Regions from separate parts of the Arthrobacter sp. 2762 genome, predicted to be linked through region 2. Evidence: riboswitches for the same ligand, from Rfam matches in the RefSeq annotation. Region 2 holds a riboswitch; the other holds the start of a gene.
The links. A riboswitch is a leader RNA that binds a small molecule or an ion and turns the genes downstream of it on or off. The one in region 2 is predicted to bind cyclic di-AMP.

Region 1: linked by a shared signal. The riboswitch ahead of ABIE18_RS00450 (aggregation-promoting factor C-terminal-like domain-containing protein) and the one ahead of ABIE18_RS02815 (NlpC/P60 family protein) in region 2 are both predicted to bind cyclic di-AMP.

Annotation. Positions count from the first base shown of each region.
Region 1 is NZ_JBEPSI010000001.1:99,861-104,999, reverse strand. It holds gene ABIE18_RS00460 (pyridoxal phosphate-dependent decarboxylase family protein) at 1-467, shown strand, start outside; gene ABIE18_RS00455 (hypothetical protein) at 480-617, opposite strand; gene ABIE18_RS00450 (aggregation-promoting factor C-terminal-like domain-containing protein) at 788-1,597, opposite strand; cyclic di-AMP (ydaO/yuaA leader) riboswitch at 1,603-1,760, opposite strand; gene ABIE18_RS00445 (sensor histidine kinase) at 1,895-3,388, opposite strand; gene ABIE18_RS00440 (response regulator transcription factor) at 3,392-4,132, opposite strand; gene ABIE18_RS00435 (winged helix-turn-helix domain-containing protein) at 4,800-5,139, shown strand, end outside.
Region 2 is NZ_JBEPSI010000001.1:570,816-575,954, forward strand. It holds gene ABIE18_RS02810 (FAD-binding protein) at 192-884, shown strand; gene ABIE18_RS02815 (NlpC/P60 family protein) at 1,029-1,793, opposite strand; cyclic di-AMP (ydaO/yuaA leader) riboswitch at 1,797-1,965, opposite strand; gene ABIE18_RS02820 (copper resistance CopC family protein) at 2,140-2,766, opposite strand; gene ABIE18_RS02825 (NCS2 family permease) at 2,880-4,322, shown strand; gene hutG (formimidoylglutamase) at 4,396-5,139, shown strand, end outside.

The DNA.
Region 1 (5,139 bases), 470 kb from region 2:
CGGAAGCTCTGAGACGTGCCTTCAGCATCCATACGAGCTACCTCATTGCAACGGAGACCGGACTGGGCGATCCGTTCGACAAAGTTCCGGAACTGTCCCGACGAGCCCGGGGCATCCCGGTGTGGGCTGCCCTCCGACAGTTGGGCCGGTCCGGAGTCATTGCCATGGTGGACAGGCTTGCAGCAAACGCCCGCGCGTTGGCGGAGGGACTCGCCGCAATCCCGGGCGTCGAGATCCTGAACGACGTCGTTTTCACGCAGGTATCGGTCGCCTTCGGCAGCGATGACCGCACACGCCGCGTCACCCAGCGGCTCATGGCCGAAGGGATCGTGTGGATGTCGGGTTCCTCATGGCGAGGACGTGACATCCTCCGGATTTCGGTGAGCAACTGGTCCACGGACGCAGGTGACGTCGCTGCCTCCATCGCAGCCGTTAGAGGCGCGGCAGAGGCCGAACCGGAAGCATAGAGGCCGTCTTGGTTACAAAGCCGAGCGTGCCTTTTCCAGGTATGCCATCAGCCCGGCCAACTGCTCAGCGCTCCAAGCCAGGCCTGCGCTAATGGCTTGCCTGTTTTCCTGCCAGGCTGCCCGGGCGGTGGCCTCGGCCGAGAAAACCATCGGCGGCCTGTGACCGTGAAACGTGGGACAGCACGTTAAAGGCGAAAACCGCCCCGGTTCCCGCCGTCAGCTGCAGTAATCACTGCTGCGACGGCGGAAAACGGGGCGGCAATCAGGCCCTGCAGGTTTGAGCCCGCTGGGGTGGGCTCAAACCTGCCTATTGAGTTGGCTTAGTACCAGTTGTTGGCCAGGTGGAAGGCGAGGGCTGCCGAGGGGGAGCCGTAGCGTTCCTTGATGTAGTTCAGGCCCCACTTGATCTGGGTTTGGTAGTTGGTCTCCCAGTCAGCGCCGGCAGTTGCCATCTTGGAAGCCGGCAGGGACTGCACGATTCCGTAGGCACCACTGGACGCGTTAGTCGCCGTGGTCCGCCAGTTGGATTCCTTCTCCCACAGGGTGTTCAGGGCAGTCATTTCACCCGGACCCCAGCCGTAGTTGGCGAGGATGCTGGCGGCGTATGCCTTGGCAGCAGCGGGATCGTCCACGGCCTTGGGAGCCGCGGCAGCGGCCGCGGCTGCAGCGGCGGCGGCATCGGCAGCCTGCTTGGCGGCTGCATCAGCGGCAGCCTTCTCGGCGGCCTGTGCGGCAGCTGCCTGGTCGGCGGCGGCTTTCTCGGCCGCAGCCTTCTCGGCAGCTGCTTGTGCGGCGGCAGCTTGGTCTGCGGCAGCCCTGTCGGCTGCGCCCTTCTTGGCAGCGGCATCCAAAGAAGCAGAGATTTCCGCTGATTTGTTGCTGATCTGGGCGGTAGCCTGCGTCTCGGACGCCTGGCTCGTTTCGGGGAGATTGAATGCGGCGTTTGCGGCCTGGCCGAGCGATGCGACGCCCAATGCTGCGGCAACGACTCCTGCAACAACGGACATTCGTTGCCCGGTTTTGCCACGGCGTGCAGCGTTCTTCAGAACGGCTTGCGACTTCGTCAGGGGAGCATTGTGTTCGTCACGGTGACGCGCGGAAGGGCGCGTCTGATCGTTGAATTCAGACATGTGTGATTACCTCTCAGCGCCTGCGGAGTTAGCTGTCGGGTTCGGATGAGGTCATCCGGCCGCGCGCGTAGCTGCGGCTTCACCCCAAGGGCAAGGAAAGTACTGTGCCCGGAGACTCTGGGTCCCCCGTCTCTGCCTCGAATGAGAACGGAACTCCGGGAAGTGGCAGAGCTCGGCGCATCCCGGGTGTGGGCCAGTTAGGGGCGACCCACCCTTTCGAAGGTACAGGAGGTTTCGGCTTAAGTCACATTTGGGTAACAGAGATCACGTTCACGGCGCGTCATGTTGCCTGATTCGTTATATGCGTTCTTTCGAAGCTGTGGGGAAGCGAAGAGCGAATTCCGTGCGTCCCGGCTGGGACGTTACTTCCACACTTCCGCCATGCGCCTCGACGATGGATTCGACGATTGACAAGCCCAATCCGGAGGTTCCTTCCGAGCCTGATCTCGCCGCGTCAGCCCGGGCGAAACGCGAGAAAATACGGCCTTGGAACCCAGGAGGAATACCAGGTCCGTTGTCAGTGACCGTAACCACCGCGCAACCGTCCGCGGAAAGCGTGACGCCTGTGACCACCGTGGTACCTGGATCGGTGTGCTTGCGGGCGTTGGACAGCAGATTGGCCAACACCTGATGCAGCTGGGTTGCGTCCCCGCGCACCGTAATGGGCTCGTCAGGGAGTTGGAGCTTCCAGATGTGGTCCGGTGCCATCACCTTTTCGTCGCTGACGGTCTCAATCACCAGCTGCGTCAGGTCCACATCCGTGACCTTCAACGGCTGGCCTTCGTCCAGGCGCGCCAACAGCAACAGGTCCTCCACAAGCGTGGTCATGCGTTCCGACTGGCTCTGGACCCGTGCCAGCGACTTCCTGCCGTCATCCGTGAAGTTCTCCGTCATACGAAGCAGCTCGGTGTATCCGCGGATGGCGGTCAGCGGCGTCCGAAGTTCGTGGGAGGCATCGGCAACGAACTGCCGGACCTTGGTTTCGCTCTCCTGACGGGCTTCCAGGGCCCTGGAAACGTTGTTCAGCATTTGGTTCAAAGCGTGGCCAACGCTGCCCACTTCTGTTCCAGGATGGGAGGCCGACGGCGGTACGCGCACCGCGAGTGCCACCTCACCGGCGTCGAGGGGAAGGCGCGATACTTTGGTTGCAACCTCCGAGAGTTGCTCCAGCGGCCGCATGGTCCTGCGAATGATGACAGTGCCGGCGAGGCCGATCAGCACCAGTCCGCCAAGGGAAACAAACACCATGGTCCATACCAGCGAGGCCTCCGCGTTTTGCTTATCAGCCAACGGCAAGCCCGTCACAATGACGTCGCCGTAGGTGGTCTCAACAGCCACCAGCCGGTAGTCGCCGTTGGACAATGAACGGTCCACAGGCCGGTTGTCGCGGGGGAGTGAGAGCAGGACCTGCTTGTCTTCCGCCGAGAGTGCGACGCGACGGCCGTTTGCATTTAACAGTCCCGAGTTAATGACGGTGGAACCATCGATCCTCGCGTTGAGGGTCCCGGCGCCTTGGCCGCGGGCCTCCAGCGGATCCGGCCGACCACTTGAGGGAAAGTTCGACGGCGGCCTGCCGAAGTCATTCGCGCGGCTTGACGCCTGCTCCAACTGCTTGTCGAGTTGTTTGTTGAAGTACATGTCCATGGAGGCGTAGCTAACCACTCCAACTGCGCCGCAAATGGCAACCAGCAACGCCATCGCCACCAGGACCAACCGCGTGCGCAGATGCCAGGTGGAGGGATTGAGCCAGTTCCGCTGGGTCTTGCGGGTTACTCCTGAAGGGGTGGACAAGATTCAGTCCGCAGGCTTGATGACGTAGCCGGCGCCACGGATGGTGTGGATCATTGGCGGGTGGTTGGCTTCGATTTTCTTGCGCAGGTAGGAAATGTACAGTTCCACGATGTTGGCCTGCCCGCCGAAGTCATAGTCCCAGACGCGGTCCAGGATCTGTGCCTTGCTGACCACGCGCTTGGGGTTCTCCATGAGGTAACGAAGCAGCTCAAACTGCGTTGCCGTGAGCTGGATGTTCTCGCCGGCGCGCGAAACTTCCCGGGTGTCCACGTTCAGGGCGAGATCGCCGACCACCAGTTCCGCCGTATCCATGGCCGCAACGCCCGAACGTTGGACAAGCCTGTGCAGGCGCAGGAGGACCTCCTCCATGCTGAAGGGCTTGGTGACGTAGTCGTCCCCGCCGGCAGCAAGGCCTACGATGCGGTCCTGGACAGCGTCTTTGGCCGTGAGGAACAGCGCGGGCACTTCCGGAGCGAAGGTACGGATCCGGTTGAGGACCTCGACGCCGTCGAATCCTGGAAGCATCACGTCCAGCACCAGCACGTCAGGGCGGAAGTCCTTGGCAAGCTTCACGGCTTCTGGTCCGTCGGCTGCTACCGCGACGGACCAGCCTGCCATGCGAAGGCCCATGCTCATGAGCTCGGAGAGGCTGGGTTCGTCGTCCACCACCAAAGCGCGGATAGGGGATCCGTCCGGATGGGAAAGCTGGGGAAGGTTGTTCGTCATGGAGTGCGGGGATGCCATGTGACAACTCTCCATTCTGCTGGTTTGCCGAAGCTTTGCCGGTCCTGTGAGGACGCTGTGAGGACAACACTAGCCACGTGGGAGTTCGGTGGCAGGTGTCGCAGGAGTGTGGCGTCCATACTGGTCGGTTCTACAGCGTGTAGCAGATTTCGAGGGAAAAATTCGAGCTTGGAGGGGCTTGCGATTGGACAGCAAGTGTTTCAGATCTTGAGATTCCGTCCTTTTGCGCCTGATGGGAATCAGGAAGGGCATCATGCACTATCTGCCGAAGAAAATTCACCATAAGCCGAATATTTCTCATCGCGACCGAATGAAATGACGTTCATTTTCCATGGTGAAAGAATTGTGATCTGCAGCACAATAGACCCTCTTGTCTCAAAATGTGGACGGTTTGGCGGTTTGTTACTTGCGTGTTGCCATTGTTACGTTGCACACTTCCAATGTGAACAAGAACTCAACAGCACCTGCAGCCGCAGCAATCTGGTCCAGCACACCCGCTGGCGACGAGACCCGCTGTTGTCGAATGCAAGCCTAACTTTCCACCCCAAAGAAGTTTCAGGCATTCGCCCCCTAGCCCAGCGTTGGGCGCCCTTCCCCAAACTCATTGCGGGGACAACCAGCATTCGAAGCCGCGATGACGGCTATTCACTTTTGAGGTAATCACTCCATGTCAGTTGCATCCGGTTACGTCCATATCTCCGTCCGAAACGCCAACAAGGCCGCTTCAAACGCAGGGCTCCGCCCCGGCTTCGGCAACCGCCCCGGGTACGCCCCCGCCACTCAGGGCAACGGCCAGCAGGCTCCCGGCTACGTGCCCCAGGGCTACAACCCCAACTCCTACGGCCAGTTGCGGGCAGTTCCCACCAACGAGCCAGCACCCATGACGGCGCCTACTCCCGTCATTGCGCAGTCTGACCGCCTCCGCCCCGTCGCCAACGACAACGTGGCCCGCGGTTTCGTGCTCTACATGGGCATTGACGAAGAGACAGCAGCAGCGGCCGGCACCT
Region 2 (5,139 bases):
GATGAACATCCAAAACACGCTGTCGCGGAGGCTATCCATGGCAGAAAAAGTTCGGTAGTGTTCGAGTCACCGAATGGCCGGCAAAAGTGTCCCAGGACACAATCCGGCCATTTATTTGCGGCCGCTTGGGGAACTCGGACGCGATCCCACGCGCTGCCGAAAGGCACACACGTCAAGGAGGAACCCAAGCAGTGTCACTCACTCCTGATTCCGTCACGGAACGGACTACCACCGTGGTGATCGGCACCGGCCTGTCCGGCTTGGCTGTTGCCAGCGAGCTCAGCCGCTATGGCATAGGTTCCATCGTGCTGGATGGCTTTGGTACTTTGTCGACCACCGGACCAGCGGTCCACACGGGAATGCTCCAGCGCTGCGACGCAGCCGACCCCGCGGCAATGCAGGAACGCAACGAGATCCTGCGCCATTTGCGCAACTACGCAGCCAGCCATCACCTGGATGTCCGCACCACCACACGCGCTGTTCGTCTGGACTTCCTGGGTGGCGACTCGTCCTCGCAGCTTGGATACGGACCCGTCGCAAGCCTGAACACGGCCAGTCTGAGGGCTGGGCTAAGCGTCTATGGCCCCCTTGAATCCACCCCACGGCAATGGGCCGTGCATACGGCCAGCGGAGTTCTCCTGGCAGATCACATCGTGGTGACCCGCTGCGCCCAGAGCCAGCTACGCCGTATGCTTGCCGACCTGGGAATCGCCATAGGCCAGAACTTCGTGGCAGCCATGCGTGCCGTCGGGATGCACTTGGTGGGCGTTGGGGAACTTATTACACCCACGCCCAAGGAAGTACTACGTCAAGCCAAGGCAGTGGGGCAAGCGATCTCATCCAAGGTGGCCCTCCCGGCCGGGCCTGGCATCGCCCTTGCCTAGAACCCCTTGCCTGGAACCCTGGCTTGGAAACGGTTGAGCCAACCGAAGCCTGTTCCTAAAACGAACAAAAGTTAACTCAGAAGGCCGGTACCTCCGAAGACATTAGTCCTCGAAGGCACCGGCCTTTGAGTTGGAGCGTGAAGCTTAGGCGCCAGCGCGTACGTACGTGATGGGGCCGGTTGCGGTGAGCCAGCTGATCGGGTGGATGCCCGTCTGGTTGCCGTTGATGCCACCGCTGATAGCCTGGCCGTTGCCGATGTAGATGGCTACGTGGCCGGACTGGACGATCATGTCACCGGGCTGGGGGTCGCTGACAACCTTGCCGTAGTTCAGGAACTGCATGGGTGCGAGGTCGCCAACCGGGATGCCTGCGGAGCCGAGGGCCCTTTCCACCATGGCGGTGCAGTCCTGCATGATGCCGATCTGGGCGTAAGCCGAGGCGACCATAGCGGCGTTGACGCCACCAACAGCCGGAGCTGCGGCAGCAGGCGCGGCTGCCACCGGAACGGTAGCCGTAGTGGTTGCAGCGGCCTGGACGGTAGCCGTTGCGGCCTTGGCAACCGGAGCCGGAGCAACGGGAGCCGGCTTTTCAATAACGGGAGCCGCTACGGAAGCAACCGCGGGGCGCTCGAAGTTGATGGTGGCCGTGGATGCGGCCGTAACAACCTTGGTGGGACCCTCGGAGACGGTCTCGGCGACAGTAGCAGGGCTGGAGTCGCGCTGAACGGGGGTCTCTGCAGCGTGGGCAGCGATGGAACCCGTCAGGACGAGGCCTGAAGCTGCTGCGATGACAGCGGCTTGGCGACCTGCGCCGGATGCGTTGCTGGCAACAGCCTTGGAGATGGAGATGAACGGATTAGGACGTACGCTGTCCGCCTTACGACGGCCGCGAAGAATGCGTGAAGACATGAAAGAGCCTCTCCCGATGCCTGCGAGGTTAGCTGTCGGATTCGGATGGGAGTCACCCGGCCACTATCCCCCGCTGTGCAGCGGAAGCTTCGTGACTTCACCCCAAGGCGCGCTCTGAAAGCGGGCCAAAATGGGTTCCCCGTCTCTGCCGTAGGTTTGTCTGCGAACGGATTCCGGACTGCGGCAGAGCTAGGCAATCAGCCCGGAAATGCCCGTTACGTGGAACAGGCACAGGTACAACCGTACGGGAAGATCACCCCAAAGTCACATTTACGTAACGAGCAGTTCGTTTTTGGCGTGTCGCAGTGACCGTTTCGAGATCTTCGCAAGTATGTAGAAAACCCTGCTATTCCGGGGAATTTTCGCCATCCGCGTCGTTGGGAGCCGCTAGCTTCCTCCGGGCTGTAACAGCGAGGAAGATCACGAGACCGATCGCCACCACAGCGAGGCCAACGATGCTCCAGGGGAAGGGTTGGGAAGCCGCCGGAGCCGGCTCAGTATTTTCCGTACCGGGGGCTGCTGTGCCCGCCGTCGGAACAGCCGCCGAAGCCGAGGGGGAGGCGCCTGCTGAGCCGCTCGCCGTCGTCGTCGTGCTTGTCCCGGAAACGGTGAACTTGAAGGTTCCCTCGATCGGGTGGGAGTCTGAACTGACCACGCGCCACACCACCGTGTATTCCCCGGCTGGAGCGCCCGGACGCAGCTTCTGGACAGCCATGTTGTCGATGATTTCCACTGCGCCATCTGCCCAGTTTTCGCCCCCAGCGGTGACAGTCACGCCCGAACCGATGGCCAGTGGCCGGTTGTTGAAGGTGATGGATACCGACGCCGGCACTTCAGCCACCCGGGCACCGTTGGCGGGAGTTGTTGATTCGGCGACGTCATGCGCGGAGGCCGGAGCGGCTCCCAGCAGCAACGCGGAAGCGAAAGCGAGAGCGGCTACGACGGCGGCCAGAAGCGGGCGGCTGGTACGCATGGGGCGGTTTCTCCTAGTGTTGGCTTCCTTACAGACTAGGCGAATCGTCCCAACGCCCCACATCAGCGGGCATAGGATTTGAGAGCAAACTCCCCCGATCCCCGGAGACCTTCATGCTTAAACAAGGTTCTGCAATCGACCGCTACTTCAAGATCTCCGAGCGTGGGTCCACATACTCGCGCGAAATACGTGGCGGCTTCGCGACCTTCTTCGCCATGAGCTACATCGTGGTGCTGAACCCGCTGATCCTCTCCGGGGCAGACTCGAGCGGGGCGTCGCTCGGTTTCACGGCCGTAGCGGCAACCACTGCCTTCGTGGCGGGCATCCTCACCATCCTCATGGGCGCCTGGGCCAAGCACCCCTTCGCCGTGGCAACGGGCCTGGGAGTGAACGCATTCGTCGCCGTGACGGTTGCCTCCCACCCGGAGCTGACATGGCCGGACATGATGGGGCTGGTGGTGCTTTCGGGTGTCACTATGCTCATCCTGGTACTCACCGGATTCCGCACGGCCGTTTTCAGGGCCGTCCCGGAAGCCCTCAAGACGGCGATCGTCGTGGGCATTGGCCTCTTCATCGCCTTGATTGGACTGGTCAACGCCGGTTTTGTCCGACGCATCCCGGATGCCGCGGGCACCACTGTCCCCCTCGGCCTTGGCGTGGATGGCAAGCTGATGGGCTGGCCGACGTTGGTGTTCGCCGTCGGCCTGGTCCTGACCATCGCGTTGGTGGTGCGAAAGGTCCGCGGCGCAATCCTGATCGGCATCGTGGTATCCACCGCCCTGGCCGCCATCCTCGAATTCACGCTGCACATTGGTCCCAGCTTCGACGGTAAAAACGTCAACCCGCGCGGCTGGTCCCTGGTGGCCCCCACACTTTCCGAATGGGGCGCTCCGGACCTCTCCCTGATCGGCAAAGCCAACCCCTTTGGAGCCTTTGAACACCTCGGATTTGTGGCTGCTGCGCTGCTGGCGTTCGTGATACTCCTCAGCATCTTCTTCGACGCCATGGGCACCATGGTGGGCCTGGCCAACGAGGCCGGAACCGTGGACGAGCACGGCAACATTCCCAACGTAGACCGCGTCCTGCAGGTTGACGCCCTGGGCGCAATCATCGGTGGCGGCGCCTCCGTTTCGTCCAACCAGATCTTCGTCGAGTCGGGCGCGGGCATTGGCGAAGGTGCCCGCACAGGTCTCGCCTCCATTGTCACGGGCCTGCTCTTCCTGGTGGCCATGTTCTTTACTCCGCTCATCAACCTTGTCCCGTTCGAAGCCGTGGCGCCTGCGCTTGTGGTGGTGGGCTTCATGATGGTGTCCCAGGTTGGCAAGATCGACTGGCAGGACTGGGGCGTTGGCATCCCCGCGTTCCTGACGATCGCCCTCATGCCCTTCACGTACTCCATTGCCAACGGCCTCGGCGCAGGCTTCATCTCCTACGTCCTGATCCGCACTTTCCAGGGCCGTGCACGTGAAGTCCACCCCCTGATGTGGGCAGTGGCAGCTGCCTTCCTGCTGTTCTTCGGCATCGGAACTGTGGAGGAGTTGTTGGGGGTCAAGTAGCGAAGTCCGGCATCTCAGACACTGCAGTACGCTGCAGCTGTTTTTTGGCACGCAGGTGGGGTGTGCTTAAAGCATGGCCCCAAACACCAGCACCAACCCCTCCGTAGACGTCCTTCCCACGCCATGGACCGGCCGCTTTGACGGCGACGGCGACGAGCATCGCCGCTGGTGGCAGGCCGTAGCACCCCTTACTTCCCCTGCCGCTCCTGGTGCCTCGCGTCCCGCCGTCGTGCTGGGTTTCTGCAGCGACGCCGGAGTGCGGCGCAACAAGGGCCGTGTGGGTGCCGCCGCCGCTCCGGCCGCCATCCGCTCGGCGCTGGCTCCGCTGGCGTTCCACCTGGACCGTGACGTGTTCGACGCCGGCGACGTGGTTGTGGAGGACGACTCACTGGAAGAAGGCCAACAACGCGCCGGAGGCGCCATCTCGGAACTGCTCGACGCCGGAAATCTCACCGTGGTGCTGGGCGGCGGCCACGAGACGGCATTTGCCAGCTACCTGGGGGTTGCCGGATCCAATGCGGTGCGCAGCGGAAAGCGGTTGGGCGTCTTGAACCTGGATGCCCACTTCGATCTGCGCGATGAGCCCACCCCGAGCTCCGGCACCCCGTTCCTCCAGATGGCCCAGGAAGAATCCGCTGCTGGACGCGAACTGCGGTACGCCGTCGTCGGAATCTCGGAGCCCAACAACACCCGCACGCTCTTTGACACCGCTGACCGCCTGGGCGTGAAGTACTTGCTGGACGAGGACTGTTCCACGGAGCGCGTCGAGACGTTCGTAGCCGACTTCGTGGCTGGAATCGATGCGCTGTACCTGACG